Regions from separate parts of the Kitasatospora sp. NPDC094028 genome, predicted to be linked through region 1. Evidence: predicted binding sites of a transcription regulator. Region 1 holds the regulator's gene; the other holds the start of a gene.

What was found. The regulator HrcA, encoded in region 1, represses chaperone genes, less so after heat shock. The targets are predictions, from matches to a motif close to TTNGCACTCNGNNNNNCNGAGTGCNAA.
Region 2: ACPC54_RS11375 (FmdB family zinc ribbon protein) is a predicted target of HrcA. The motif match lies at 2,102-2,128, and genes of this name have one in related genera.

Annotation. Positions count from the first base shown of each region.
Region 1 is NZ_JBMVFA010000026.1:38,383-45,262, reverse strand. It holds gene htpX (zinc metalloprotease HtpX) at 1-460, opposite strand, end outside; gene hrcA (heat-inducible transcriptional repressor HrcA) at 728-1,762, shown strand; gene dnaJ (molecular chaperone DnaJ) at 1,840-2,979, shown strand; gene ACPC54_RS29965 (16S rRNA (uracil(1498)-N(3))-methyltransferase) at 3,059-3,808, shown strand; gene ACPC54_RS29960 (S41 family peptidase) at 3,879-6,880, shown strand, end outside.
Region 2 is NZ_JBMVFA010000005.1:274,534-281,413, forward strand. It holds gene ACPC54_RS11355 (sigma-70 family RNA polymerase sigma factor) at 1-254, shown strand, start outside; gene ACPC54_RS11360 (hypothetical protein) at 419-676, shown strand; gene mscL (large conductance mechanosensitive channel protein MscL) at 710-1,126, opposite strand; gene ACPC54_RS11370 (hypothetical protein) at 1,157-1,444, opposite strand; gene ACPC54_RS11375 (FmdB family zinc ribbon protein) at 1,777-2,091, opposite strand; gene ACPC54_RS11380 (MFS transporter) at 2,217-3,569, opposite strand; gene ACPC54_RS11385 (potassium/proton antiporter) at 3,934-5,418, opposite strand; gene ACPC54_RS11390 (penicillin acylase family protein) at 5,658-6,880, shown strand, end outside.

The sequences.
Region 1 (6,880 bases):
GGTGGGCGACGTGCGACAGCTCGTGCGCGAGGACGCCCTCCAGCTCCTCGGGCTCCAGCCGGCGCAGCAGGCCGGTGGTGACGCAGACCACGGCGTTCTGCGGGTTGCGGCCGGTGGCGAAGGCGTTCGGCATGTCGTTGTCGGCGACCGCCACCCGGGGTTTGGGCATGTCGGCGAGGGCGCAGAGCCGGTCGACCGTGCCGTGCAGCTGGGGGTACTGCTCGGGGCTGACCGGGCGGGCGCCCATCGCCCGCTCGGTGATCTTGTCGCTGAACCAGAACTGGGCCACGAACAGCCCGCCGGAGATCAGGACGATCAGCGGCCAGGCGCCGCGCAGCAGCGCGATCAGCAGGCCGGTGAATCCGACGTACAGCAGCCCGATCACGAACATGGTGGCGACCATGCGGCTGGTCAGGCCGCGGTCGGGGGCGAACCGGGTGTGCTGGCCCGAGCTGGTCATCGCTTGCTCCTCCCAACGCCGTCGCTTTCGATGCTGCCACCCGGACGGCCGCCGGGCACCACCCGCGCGCGGGCCGTGTCGCGCCGGACGGGCGGAACTGCGGGCAGGATCACTCCGGCCGGGCCGTTCCTGCGGTCGGACCCGGGCCGTACACTGGCAGGTACGGTTCTGGCACTCGTGTGTTCGGAGTGCCAGGATCCGGGTCCTTCGCCGGAGCGGCCCGCAGCATCACAGACGGACAACGTGCGACGACGGAGGTGCGTGCCCATGGCCGGTGAGGTCCGCCAGCTGGACGAGCGCAAGCTCGCCGTGCTGCGCGCCATCGTCCAGGACTACGTCGGCACCGAGGAGCCGGTCGGCTCCAAGGCGCTGGTGGAGCGGCACAACCTCGGCGTCTCCCCGGCGACGGTGCGCAACGACATGGCGGCGCTGGAGGAGGAGGGCTACATCCACCAGCCGCACACCAGCGCCGGGCGCATCCCCACCGACAAGGGGTACCGCCTGTTCGTGGACCGGCTGGCCGAGGTCAAGCCGATGAGCGCCCCCGAGCGCCGGGCGATCCGGCACTTCCTGGACGGCGCCGTCGACCTGGACGACGTGGTCGCGCGCACCGTGCGGCTGCTCGCCCAGCTGACCCGGCAGGTGGCCGTCGTCCAGTACCCCTCGCTGTCGCGCTCGACGGTGCGGCACATCGAGCTGGTGGTGCTGGCCCCGGCCAAGGTGATGCTGGTGCTGATCACCAACACCGGCCGGGTCGAGCAGCGGATCGTGGACTGCCCGGGCACGGTCGGCGAGACCGTCCTGGCGGACCTGCGGGCCCGGATCAACGCGCGGGCGGCGGGCCAGCGGCTGCCGGACGTCCCGGGGCTCCTGGAGGAGCTGCCGGGCCAGTTCGAGCAGGGCGACCGGCCGACCGTCAGCACGGTCCTGGCGACCCTGTTCGAGGCGCTCGCCGAGCAGAACGAGGAGCGGATCATGCTGGCCGGCACGGCCAACCTGACCCGCTTCGGGCACGACTTCCCGCTCACCATCCAGCCGGTGCTGGAGGCCCTGGAGGAGCAGGTCGTCCTGCTCCGCCTCCTGGGTGAGACCGCGGACGCCGGGATGACGGTCCGGATCGGGCGGGAGATCGCCTACGAGGGGCTGAATTCCACCTCGGTGGTGTCGGTCGGCTACGGTTCGGGCGACGAGAGCGTGGCCAAACTGGGGGTGATCGGTCCGACCCGGATGGACTACCCGGGCACAATGGGGGCGGTGCGGGCGGTGGCACGGTACGTGGGTCAGATCCTGGCCGAGTCGTAGCAAGCAGGCTTCCGTCAGAATTCTGACGGGGGCGTCCAGTCGCAGCACTACTACAGGCGGAACAAGCGGAGCATTTGGTGGCCACGGACTACTACGCGGTACTCGGCGTCCGACGGGATGCGGGGCAGGACGAGATCAAGAAGGCGTTCCGGCGCCTGGCGCGCGAACTGCACCCGGACGTCAACCCGGACCCGAAGACGCAGGAGCGGTTCAAGGAGATCAACGCCGCCTACGAGGTGCTCTCCGACCCGCAGAAGCGCCAGGTCTACGACCTCGGCGGCGACCCGCTCTCCCCGGGCGGCGGCGGCGCGGGCGGCTTCGGCGCCGGCGCGGCGGGCTTCGGCTTCTCCGACATCATGGACGCCTTCTTCGGCGCCGCGGCCGGCCAGCGCGGCCCGCGCTCGCGCACCCGCCGCGGCCAGGACGCCATGATCCGGCTGGAGATCACCCTGGAGGAGGCCGCGTTCGGCACCACCAAGGAGCTCCAGGTCGACACCGCCGTCACCTGCACCACGTGCAGCGGCGAGGGCGCGGCCCCCGGCACCTCCGCGCAGACCTGCGACATGTGCCGCGGCAAGGGCGAGGTCTCCCAGGTCACCCGGTCCTTCCTGGGCCAGGTCATGACCTCCCGCCCCTGCCCGCAGTGCCAGGGCTTCGGCACCGTCGTGCCGACCCCGTGCCCGGAGTGCGCCGGCGACGGCCGCGTGCGCGCCCGCCGCACCCTGACGGTCAAGATCCCGGCCGGTGTCGACAACGGCACCCGCATCCAGCTGGCCGGCGAGGGCGAGGTCGGCCCGGGCGGCGGCCCGGCCGGCGACCTGTACGTCGAGATCGCCGAGACCACCCACAGCGTCTTCCAGCGCCGCGGGGACGACCTGCACTGCACCGTCACCATCCCGATGACGGCGGCCTCGCTCGGCACCCAGGTGCCGCTGCAGACCCTGGACGGGCTGGAGGAGGTCGACATCCGGCCCGGCACCCAGTCCGGCCAGTCGATCCCGCTGCACGGGCGCGGCATCACCCACCTGCGCGGCGGCGGCCGGGGCGACCTGATAGTGCACGTCGAGGTGCAGACGCCCACCAAGCTCGACGCCGAGCAGGAGGAGCTGCTGCGCCGACTCGCGGTGCTGCGCGGCGAGGAGCGGCCGTCCGGCCAGTTCGCGCCGGGCCAGCAGGGGCTGTTCTCGCGCCTGAAGGACGCCTTCAACGGCCGCTGAGTCCCGCTCGTCGTGAAGGGTGCCGGGGGAGATCCCCGGCACCCTTTCCGTGTCCCCACCCACCCGGAGGTACCCCGTCATGACCGCGCCCGTGTTCGTCGTCGAGACCGAGCGGATCGCCGCCGCCGCGCCCGGCTCGGTGGTGCGCCTGGACGGGCCCGAGGGGCGGCACGCGGCCGCGGTGAAGCGGCTGACGGCCGGCGAGGCGGTGACGCTCGCGGACGGGCTGGGGCTCGGCGTGGACGGGACGGTCGCCGAGGTGCTCGGCAAGGACGCGATCGACGTGACGGTGGCGGCCGTGCGCCGCGAGCCGGCGCCGGCGCCGCGGATCGTGGTCGTCCAGGCGCTGCCGAAGGGCGACCGCGGCGAACTGGCCGTGGAGACCATGACCGAGGTCGGCGTGGACGCGGTGATCCCGTGGTCGGCCTCGCGCTGCATCACCCAGTGGAAGGGCGAGCGCGGCGCCAAGGCGCTCGCCAAGTGGCGGGCCACCGCCCGGGAGGCGGGCAAGCAGTCCCGCCGGCTGCGCTTCCCCGAGGTGGGCGAGCCGGTGACGACCCGGCAGCTGCTGCCCGTGCTGGCCGGGGCCGCGTTCGCCGCCGTGCTGCACGAGGAGGGCGCCGAGCCGCTGGCGCACGCCGCGCTGCCGCACAGCGGTGACGTGGTGCTGGTGGTCGGCCCGGAGGGCGGGGTGTCGCCGGAGGAGCTGGCGGCCTTCGCCGAGGCCGGCGCGAAGCCGTACCGGCTCGGCCCCTCGGTGCTGCGCACCTCGACCGCCGGGGTGGCGGCGGGCGCGCTGCTGCTGGGGCGCACCGGCCGCTGGTCCTGAGCTCCCGGGCGCCGGGCGCGTCTGCCGAAATCGTGGGCGGGCGGGCGGTGCGGCTGCCTACGCTGGCCGCGTGACGGACTCCCTCAGCACCTCCGCGGGCGCCTATCCGCGCCACCCCCACCTGCACGGTGACCTGCTCACCTTCGTCGCCGAGGACGACCTCTGGCTCGCCCCGCTGGACGGCGGCCGGGCCTGGCGACTGACGGCCGATCACCTGCCGGTGCACCACCCCCGGTTCTCCCCGGACGGGCGGAACATCGCCTTCACCTCCACCCGCGACGGCGCCCCCGAGGTGCACGTGGTGCCGGTGGACGGCGGCCCGTCCCGGCGGCTCACCCACTGGGGCAGCGACCAGACCCGGACGCTCGGCTGGACACCGGACGGCCGCCCGGTCGCCGCGACCACGGCCGGTGAGGCGAGCCCGCGCCGCACCTGGGCGCACGCCGTGCCGCTGGACGGCGGCGCGTCGCGGCGGCTGCCGTACGGGCCGGTCGGCGGGCTGGCCTTCGAGCCGGGCGGCGACCGGGTGCTGCTGGTCACCAGCAACAACCGCGAGCCGGCCTGGTGGAAGCGCTACCGGGGCGGCCGGGCCGGCAAGCTGTGGCTCGGCCGGGACGGGGACGAGTTCGTCCGCGTCCACGGGGAGCTGGACGGCCAGCTCGACTCGCCGATGTGGGTCGGCGGCCGGATCGCGTTCCTGTCCGACCACGAGGGCGTCGGCGAGCTGTGGTCCAGCCTGCCGGACGGCTCCGACCTGCGCCGCCACACCGCCGACCCGGACGGCTTCTACGCCCGCGGCGCCGCCACCGACGGCGCCCGGGTGGTCTTCCACCGGGCCGGCGAGGTCTGGCTGCTGGACGACCTGGACGACCTGGACGGCGCCGGGCCGCGCCGCCTCGACGTCCGGCTGGCCGGCCCGCGCACCGGCCGCCGCCCCCGCCCGGTGCACGCCGCGCACTGGCTGGAGTCCGTCTCGCCCGACCGCACCGGCCGGGCCAGCGCCGTGGTGGTGCGCGGCGGCGTGCACTGGCTGACCCACCGCGAGGGCCCGGCCCGGGTGCTGGACGAGACCCCGGGCGTGCGCGGGCGCCTGGCCCGGGTGGTGCAGGGCGAGGACGGCGCCCAGGGCGTGCTGTGGGTGTCCGACGCCGAGGGCGAGGACGGGCTGGAGTTCACCCCGGCCGTGCAGGGCGCCGAGCGCCGCCGGCTCGCCGCCGGGCAGCTGGGCCGGGTCAACTCGCTGGCGGTCTCCCCGGACGGCAAGCAGGCCGCGCTCGGCGTGCACGACGGCCGGGTGCTGCTGGTGTCGCTGGCCGACGGCGCCGTGCACGAGCTGGACCGCAGCCGGGACGGCGAGGTCAGCGGGCTGGTGTTCAGCCCGGACTCGGCCTGGCTGGCCTGGTCCCGCCCGGTGCACGGCCTCGGCGCGTACTCGCTGCGCCAGATCGCGCTGGCGAACCTCGCCACCCGCACGGTCGGCGAGGCCACCCAGCCGCGCTTCGTCGACACCTCGCCGGCCTTCACCGCGGACGGCCGCTACCTGGCCTTCCTGTCGGTGCGCAACTTCGACCCGGTGTACGACGCGCACGGCTTCGACCTGGCCTTCCCCGGCGGCTGCCGCCCGTACCTGGTCACGCTGGCCGCCGACACGCCCTCGCCGTTCGGGCCGCAGCGGGCCGGGCGCCCGCTCGGCGGCGAGGAGGACGAGCCGCGCGCCAAGAAGCCGGACGGCGAGGAGGGCGCGGCCGACGCCGCGCCGGTGACCAGGGTCGACCTGGACGGCATCGCCGACCGGATCGTGCCGTTCCCGGTCGAGGGCGGCCGCTTCGGCCGGCTGCGCGCCGCCAAGGACGGCGTGCTGTGGACGCGTTCCCCGCTGCTCGGCGAACTCGGCGACGACGCGGCCTCGTTGGACGACCAGCGGCCCCGGCCGGTGCTGGAGCGGTTCGACCTGAAGCGGCGCCGTGCCGAGCAACTGGTGCACGGCCTCGACGACTTCACGGTCAGCGGCGACGGCACCCGGGTGGCCGTGCTGGACGAGGGCGAGCTGCGGATCGTCCCCGCCGACCACAAGGCGGGCGGCGAGGACGACGAGACCACCGTCGACCTCACCCGGCTGCGGGTGAGCGTCGACCCGGCCGCGGAGTGGCGGCAGATGTACGCCGAGAACGGCCGGCTGATGCGTGACAACTTCTGGCGCCCGGACCTGGACGGCGTCGACTGGGCGGGCGTGCTGGAGCGCTACCGGCCGCTGGTCGAGCGGGTCGGCTCGCACGACGAACTGGTCGACCTGCTCTGGGAGGTGCACGGCGAGCTCGGCACCTCGCACGCCTACGTGGCGCCGTACGGCCGCTACACCGAGCCCGCCCGCCGCCAGGGCCTGCTCGGCGCCGATCTGGTCCTCGACGGCGGGCAGTGGCGGATCGCCCGGATCCTGCCCGGCGAGTCCTCCGACCCGCGGGCCCGCTCGCCGCTGGCCGCGCCGGGCGCCGCGATCCGCCAGGGCGACGCGGTCCTCGCCGTCAACGGTCGCCCGGTGGACCCGGCCACCGGCCCGGCGCCGCTGCTGGCCGGCACCGCCGGGCAGCCGGTCGAGCTGACCGTGGCCGGCAAGGACGGCACCGACCGGCGCCACCCGGTCGTCGTCCCGCTCGCCGACGAGGAGCCGCTGCGCTACCACGACTGGGTGGCCGGGCGGCGGGGCGCGGTGCGCGAGCTGTCCGGCGGGCGGCTCGGCTACCTGCACATCCCCGACATGCAGGCGGCCGGCTGGGCGCAGCTGCACCGCGACCTGACCACCGAGATGGCGAAGGAGGGCCTGGTCGTCGACGTCCGGGAGAACCGGGGCGGCCACACCTCGCAGCTGGTGATCGAGAAGCTGGCCCGCCGGATCGTCGGCTGGACCTTCGCCCGCGACCTCGCCCACCCGGTGCCGTACCCGGCGGACGCGCCGCGCGGGCCGGTGGTCGCGCTGGCCGACGAGATGTCCGGCTCGGACGGCGACATCGTCAACGCGGCGATCCAGGCGCTGGGCATCGGCCCCGTGGTCGGCACCCGGACGTGGGGCGGGGT
Region 2 (6,880 bases), on a different contig from region 1:
GGGCGACGTCCCCCGAGGACGCCGTGATGGTCATGCTCCGCCGGGAGGAACTGGACGACCTGATCGGGCGGCTGGACGACCGCACGGCCTCGATCATCCGCTCCCGCTACGGGATGGAGGACGGCCGCGAGCGCACCCTGACCGAGGTGGGCAAGCAGCACGGCCTCACCCGCGAGCGGATCCGGCAGATCGAGAAGCACGCGCTGGCCGAGCTGAAGAAGATCGCCGACCACGCGGGCTTCGAAGCCGCCTGACCGGGGCGGGTGCGGATCCCGCCGGCCACGGGCCCGGGTGCGGAGCGCTCCGCACCCGGGCCCGCGCCGTGCGGCGGTGCTCGTAGGCTGGTGGGATCAGGCCCGGCGGGATCGGCGGGGCGGGATCGGCAGGGCGTGGCGCGGTGAACGACGGGGTGAACGGGATGAGCGAGCAGGGACGGGCGTCCGAGCCGGAGGCCGAGGCGGCCGAGGTGGCCCCGGAGACGCAGGGAGCGCAGGACGAGCGCGAGGCTCGGGCCAGGGCCCGGGCCAAGGCGCGCCTGATCTTCGGCGACCCGCTGGACCAGCAGTCCCGGGACGACACCGACACCGGCTGGGGCGACCGCCCCGGGGCGGGGGAGAGCGGTGGGCGGGGGCTGGACTGGTACCTGAGCCAGCGCCCGCCGCACCACGGCGGGTAGTGCCGCGCCCCAGCCGGTCGGAGCCCCGGGGGCTCAGCGCTGGGCGACCAGCGCGTCACGGATCTCGGTGAGCAGTTCGACCTCCTTGGCCTCCGCCTTGGCCGTCGCCTCGGCGGGGGTCTGCCGCCTGGCGGCGAGCTTGTTCATGGGCACGATCAGGACGAAGTAGACGACGGCCGCGGTGATCAGGAACTGCAGCACGGCGCTGAGCACCGACCCCCACAGGATGAGGATCCCGCGCGTGACCTCACCGGTGGCGCTCACCTCGCAGGGCCCCTTGAGGCAGGAGCTGTAGGACGCCAGGTCCTTGCTCCCGAACACGCCGATGATCGGATTGATCACGCCCTTGACGAAGGCGTTGACGATGTTGGTGAAAGCCGCGCCGATGACCACGGCGACGGCGAGTTCGACGACGTTTCCACGCAGCAGGAATTCCTTGAAGCCTTTCATGCCGCCTCGAACGACGGAGTCGTTCCCTGGTCACGGGTGATCTTCCGAAGCCGTGGATTGACAACCCGCTCGGCCCACCGGGCCCCCGCCGGGCGGCGGCAGCCCGGCCCACGCGGGCCCGGAGGCGAGCGCCGCGGCGACCGCGAGCACGAGCAGCGCGAGCCCGAGGAGGAGCGCCGGCCCGGCCCGCCGCCGGACGGCGGCCCGCCAGCGGTGCCGGCCGCCGCACCCGCGCCGGATCGGCGGGAAGCTCGGCACCTCCCGCCGGGGCGGGACGGTGGGGGCGGGCAGGGGGACGGTGAAGCTCAGGGCGGTCATCGGGCACCTCCGCACTCGGTCGGTCGATCAGCCGGTCGGTCGATCGCCGGTGCCCACACGATGCGCGCTCCACCCGTCACGGGAAATCCTTTTCCCCCCGCCTGTGGAAAACCCGCCCCCATCCGAAACCCGGTTCCCCCCTACGGATCAATTCGGCCCGCCCGAGGTTTGGAACCGGACGCGAAAAGGCCCGCCGCCCCGCGTGAAGCGGGAGCGACGGGCCTTTTTCGAAGCGTTCTCGAAGCCCTGGTGAGCCTCCGAAGAGCCTGGAGAGCCTGGAGAGCCTTCGGACGCCTTCACCGGGCCGCCGGCCGAGCCGGCCTGCGCCGAGGTCAGCTCGCGGTCGAAGCCGGGGCCGACGAGGTCGTCGAGGAGGACGACGAAGAAGAAGAGGACGTGGACGACGACGAAGTGGAGGTCGTCGAGGACGTCGAGGACGAGGATCCGGCGCCCACCGAGCTGCTGGAGGACGAGCGGCTGTCGGTCCGGTAGAAGCCCGAGCCCTTGAACACGACGCCGACCGCGGAGAAGACCTTGCGGAGCCGTCCCTGGCAGTCGGGGCACGTGGTCAGCGCCTCGTCGGTGAACTTCTGCACCGCCTCCAGGCCGTTGCCGCACTCGGTGCACTGGTACTGGTACGTGGGCACTTGCTTCCTCCTGGCACTCTCGCCTGATGAGTGCTAACGATGGTCAATGATGCGGTATTCCGCGGGATCAGTCCAGCGACCCCGGGTGTGAGATGGGCCCGCCCGGGTTCAGCCCCGCCGCCCGCTCAGCCCTCGACCGCCCCCACCAGGGCCCCGGCGCCGCCGCGCTCCGCGGAGCCCGCGACCACCCGGCTCGCCGTCCCCGGCGCCACCAGCAGGTGCCGCAGCGACACCAGCGCGACCAGGCCCAGCCCGGCGCCGACCACCGGCACCAGGAACCCGACCGAGGGGCCGTGCCCGTCGATCAGCTTGCCGGCCACCATCGAGCCGATCGCCAGGCCCAGCCCGATCGCGCCGGTCAGCCAGGTGAAGGCCTCGGTCTTGGCGCCGTCCTGGACGAGCGTCTCGACCAGGGTGTAGCCGCTGATCAGGGTGGGTGCGATGGCCAGGCCGCAGACCAGCCCGGCGACGGTGAGGGCGACCAGGTTGGGCATCGCCCACAGCACCGAGGCGCCCAGCACCAGCATCGAGTAGCTCAGGACCATCCGCTGCTGGACGGGCCGCCGCCAGGCGATCACGCCGTACAGCACGCCGGCCAGCATCGAGCCGCCGGCGAAGATCCCGTACACGGTGCCGCCGGCGTCGTGCTGCCCGACCGAGTCGGCGAAGGCGTTCACCGAGACCTGCATCCCGCCGAAGACCGTGCCGACCCCGAGGAACGCCGCGGCCAGCAGCCGCACGCCCGGCGAGGCGAGCGCGGAGGCGCGCCGCACCCCGGGCTCGGGGACGATCCGGGCGGGGGCGGTGCGCCGCTGCGCGGCGAAGGCGAGGCCGCCGACCAGGGTCAGCGAGGCCTCGGCGACCAGCGCGGCCGCCGGGTTGGCGAAGGCGGCGATCCCGGAGGCCAGGATCGGGCCGATCACGAAGGTGAACTCGTCCGTGACGGACTCGAAGGCGAAGGCGGTGCTCACCCGGGCCGCGGCGGCGTCGGACGGGCCGTCCGCGGTGAACCGGGCCACCCAGCGGGCCCGGACCATCGCGCCGATCTGCGGCACGCTGCCGCCGGCCGGGACGGCGGCCAGGAAGAGGCTCCAGGCCGGCGCGTGGCCGAGCGCCAGCGCGATCAGCAGGCCGACCGCGGCGCCGTGCACCAGCACGGTCGGGACGAGCACCGCGGCCTGGCCGTACCGGTCGGCGAGCCGCCCGGTCTGCGGCCCGATCAGGGCCTGGGCGACGGCGGCGACGGCGGTGACCGTGCCGGCTGTGCCGTACGAGCCGTGGGTCTTGGTGACCAGCAGCAGGATGCCCATGCTGAGCATCGCGTAGGGCAGCCGCGCGACGAGGGCGGGCGCCAGGAACCTCCAGGCACCGGGGGTGCGCAGCAGCGCGCCGTACCCGACGCGGGCGGGGGCCTGGGCTGCGGTGCCGGTGTTGTCCGCGATCTGCGCGGAGTCGTCGACCGTTCGGCGGGCCGTCACGGTCGGTCCTTCCTGCTGCCTGGTAGCGCGGCAGGGCATGGGGTGGCCCCGACGGCGCCGAGAGTCGTCCTCTCGCGCGTCGACCGGGGTAGATACCGGGTCGGCCCGGCCGGTGGGCCGGGGTCCGGACCGCGGCCGCCGAGCGGTCGCGCCAACTCTGCGTCAGGCAGATGCTGGGTGTGTTCTCACAGTAGTCGAACGGAGTATCCGCCCCAGCATACCGGTTACGCGCGTAGACCCGCTAGGCCGGCCCGGTGAACCGGCTCACTGGACGAGACGACCCCCGCACCCCCGAGCCCCGCACCCCCGAGCCCCCGCACCCCCGAGCCCCCGCATCCCCAGCCCCGTCCCGCCCCGGCCGGGATCACTTCCCGTTCAGCCACCCCGCGAGCTTGCCGCCCTTGTCGACGGCCCGCAGCCGCCGCTCGGCCGCCTCGCCGACCTCGTCCGTGGTGACCACCAGCAGTTCGTCCCCGCCGCGCAGCATGGTCGCCTTGTCCGGCACGAAGGAGCTGCCCTCCCGTACGACGAGGGTGACCGCCGCCCCCTTGGGCAGCCGCAGCTCGCTGATCTCGACCCCGGACATCCTGGAGTCCGGCGCGAGCGAGACGGACAGCAGGTGCCCGTGCAGCTTCTCCAGTGGGGCGGACTCGATGTCGAGGTCCTGGCCCATCGCGCCCTCGCCGATCCGCAGCCGCTTGGCCACCCAGGGCAGGGTCGGCCCCTGGAGCAGGGTGAAGACGACGACCAGGATGAAGACGATGTTGAACACGTCGTCGGCCCCGTGCGCGCCCGACACCACCGGGATGGTGGCCAGCACGATGGGCACCGCCCCGCGCAGTCCGGCCCAGCTGAGCAGCGCCTGCTCGCGTATCGACACCCGGAACGCGGTGAGGGTGAGCACCACCGACAGCGGTCGGGCGACGAACACCAGCACCGTGCCGATCACCAGCGCGGGGATCACCGCGTCGCCCATGCTCTCGGGCGCGGCGAGCAGCCCGAGCAGTACGAACATGCCGATCTGCCCGATCCACGCCAGGCCGTCCGCGAAGCCGCGCACGGCCGGTCCGTGCGGGAGCTTGGAGTTCCCGAGGATCACGGCGCTGATGTAGACGGCGAGGAAGCCGGAGCCGTGCAGCAGCGCGCCGCCGGCGTAGGCGAGCACGGTCAGCGCCACCACGGCGATCGGGTACAGGCCCGAGGAGGGCAGCGCGACGTGCTTGACCGCGAACGCGCCCAGCTTGCCGACCGCGAGGCCCACGGCCGCGCCGATCGCGAGCTCGGCGACGATGGTGCCGAGCAGGACGTACCAGGTGTCGAGTTCGCCGGTGCCGGCGAAGGCGACGACGAGGATGACGACGGGCGCGTCGTTGAATCCGGACTCGGCTTCCAGCAGGCCGGTGAGCCGGTGCGGCAGCGGCACCATCCGCAGCACCGAGAAGACGGCCGCGGCGTCGGTCGAGGAGACGATCGCGCCGAGCAGCAGCGAGGTCTGCCAGTCCAGGCCGACCAGCCAGTGCGCGCCGGCCGCGGTGACGAAGACGCTGATCCCGACGCCGGCGGTGGCGAGCACGGTGGCGGCCGGCATCGCCGGTCTGACCTCGCGCCAGTTCGTTTTGAGCCCGCCCTCGGCCAGGATCACCACCAGGGCCGCGTAGCCGAGCACCTGGGTGAGCTCGGCGTTGTTGAAGGTGACGCCGATTCCGTTCTGGCCCAGTGCGACGCCGATCCCCAGGTAGATCAGCAGGCTGGGCAGCCCCGATCTGGTGGAGAACCGCACCGCGACCACCGCGACCAGCAGGATCACGGAGGATTCGAGCAGGATCTGGTTCAGGTGGGCGACGTTCACGCAGGGGCACCTCGGGCAGGCAGGGGCGGACGGGGTGTCTGGGTGGTGCTGGGGGTGACCCGTTAAGAAGTCGTCAATGCTCCTCTTGCGGATCGTTACTCAGTCTAACATTTTGCCATATCTTTAGCTTGGTCCCCCGTTCACAGCGTCCGGCCGACTCGGCCTAATGTGGTGCCCTGTCCCGGCACCAGGCCCTGGACACGCCCGCCCGCCCCGAAGTCAGGACCGCAAGGACCCAGATGCCCCGCTTGAAGAAGTTCCGGCGCGCCCGTCTGATCGTGATCGTGCTGGTCGTGCTGCTGGTGGCCGGCGTCGGCTACGGCGGCTACCGCGGGGTCGCCGCGGTCCGCGCCTCCTTCCCGGAGGTCGACGGCAGCGTCAAGGTCGCGGGCCTGAGCGCACCGGTCGACGTCAAGCGGGACGCCAACGGCATCCCGCAGCTCTACGCCGACACCCCCGAGGACCTGTTCCGCGCCCAGGGCTACGTCCAGGCGCAGGACCGGTTCTGGGAGATGGACGTCCGCCGCCACATCACCGCCGGCCGGCTGTCCGAGATGTTCGGCGACAGCCAGGTCGACAACGACGCCTTCATCCGCACCATGGGCTGGCGGCAGGTCGCGCAGAAGGAGTTCGACACCAAGCTGTCGCCCGAGACCAAGAAGTACCTGCAGGCCTACTCGGACGGCGTGAACGCCTGGCTCGGCGAGCACCCCGGCGGCGAGAAGGCCTCGTTGGAGTACGCGCTGCTCGGCCTGGTCAACGACGGCTACAAGCCCGAGCAGTGGACCCCGGTCGACTCGGTGGCCTGGCTCAAGGCGATGGCCTGGAACCTCTCCGGGAACCTCCAGGAGGAGATCGACCGCTCGCTGCTGTCCCAGGACTTCGCGCCGGACAAGATCGCCGAGCTGTACCCGGACTACCCGTACAGCCGCAACGGCACCATCGTGAAGACCGGCACCGTCAGCGGCGACACCTACCGCCCGGCGGACGGCCCCGCCCCGGCCCCCGGCGCCCCCGGCGCCGGCACCGCCCAGGGTGCGGCCACCACCAAGGCGCTGCTGCAGAGCCTGACCGACCGGGTCGACAGGATGCCGCAGCTGCTCGGCCGCCCCGGCCAGGGCATCGGCTCCAACTCCTGGGTCGTCGCGGGCAGCCACACCACCACCGGCAGGCCGCTGCTCGCCAACGACCCGCACCTCGGCCCCGGCCTGCCCTCGGTCTGGTACCAGATGGGCCTGCACTGCCGGACGGCCTCCCCGGCCTGCCAGTTCGACGTCTCCGGCTTCACCTTCGCGGGCATGCCCGGCGTGGTGATCGGCCACAACAAGGACGTCGCCTGGGGCTTCACCAACCTCGGCGCCGACGTCAGCGACCTCTTCCTGGAGAAGGTCACCGGCCCGGACACGTACCAGGTCGACGGCAAGGACGAGAAGTTCGACCTCCGCAAGGAGACCATCAAGGT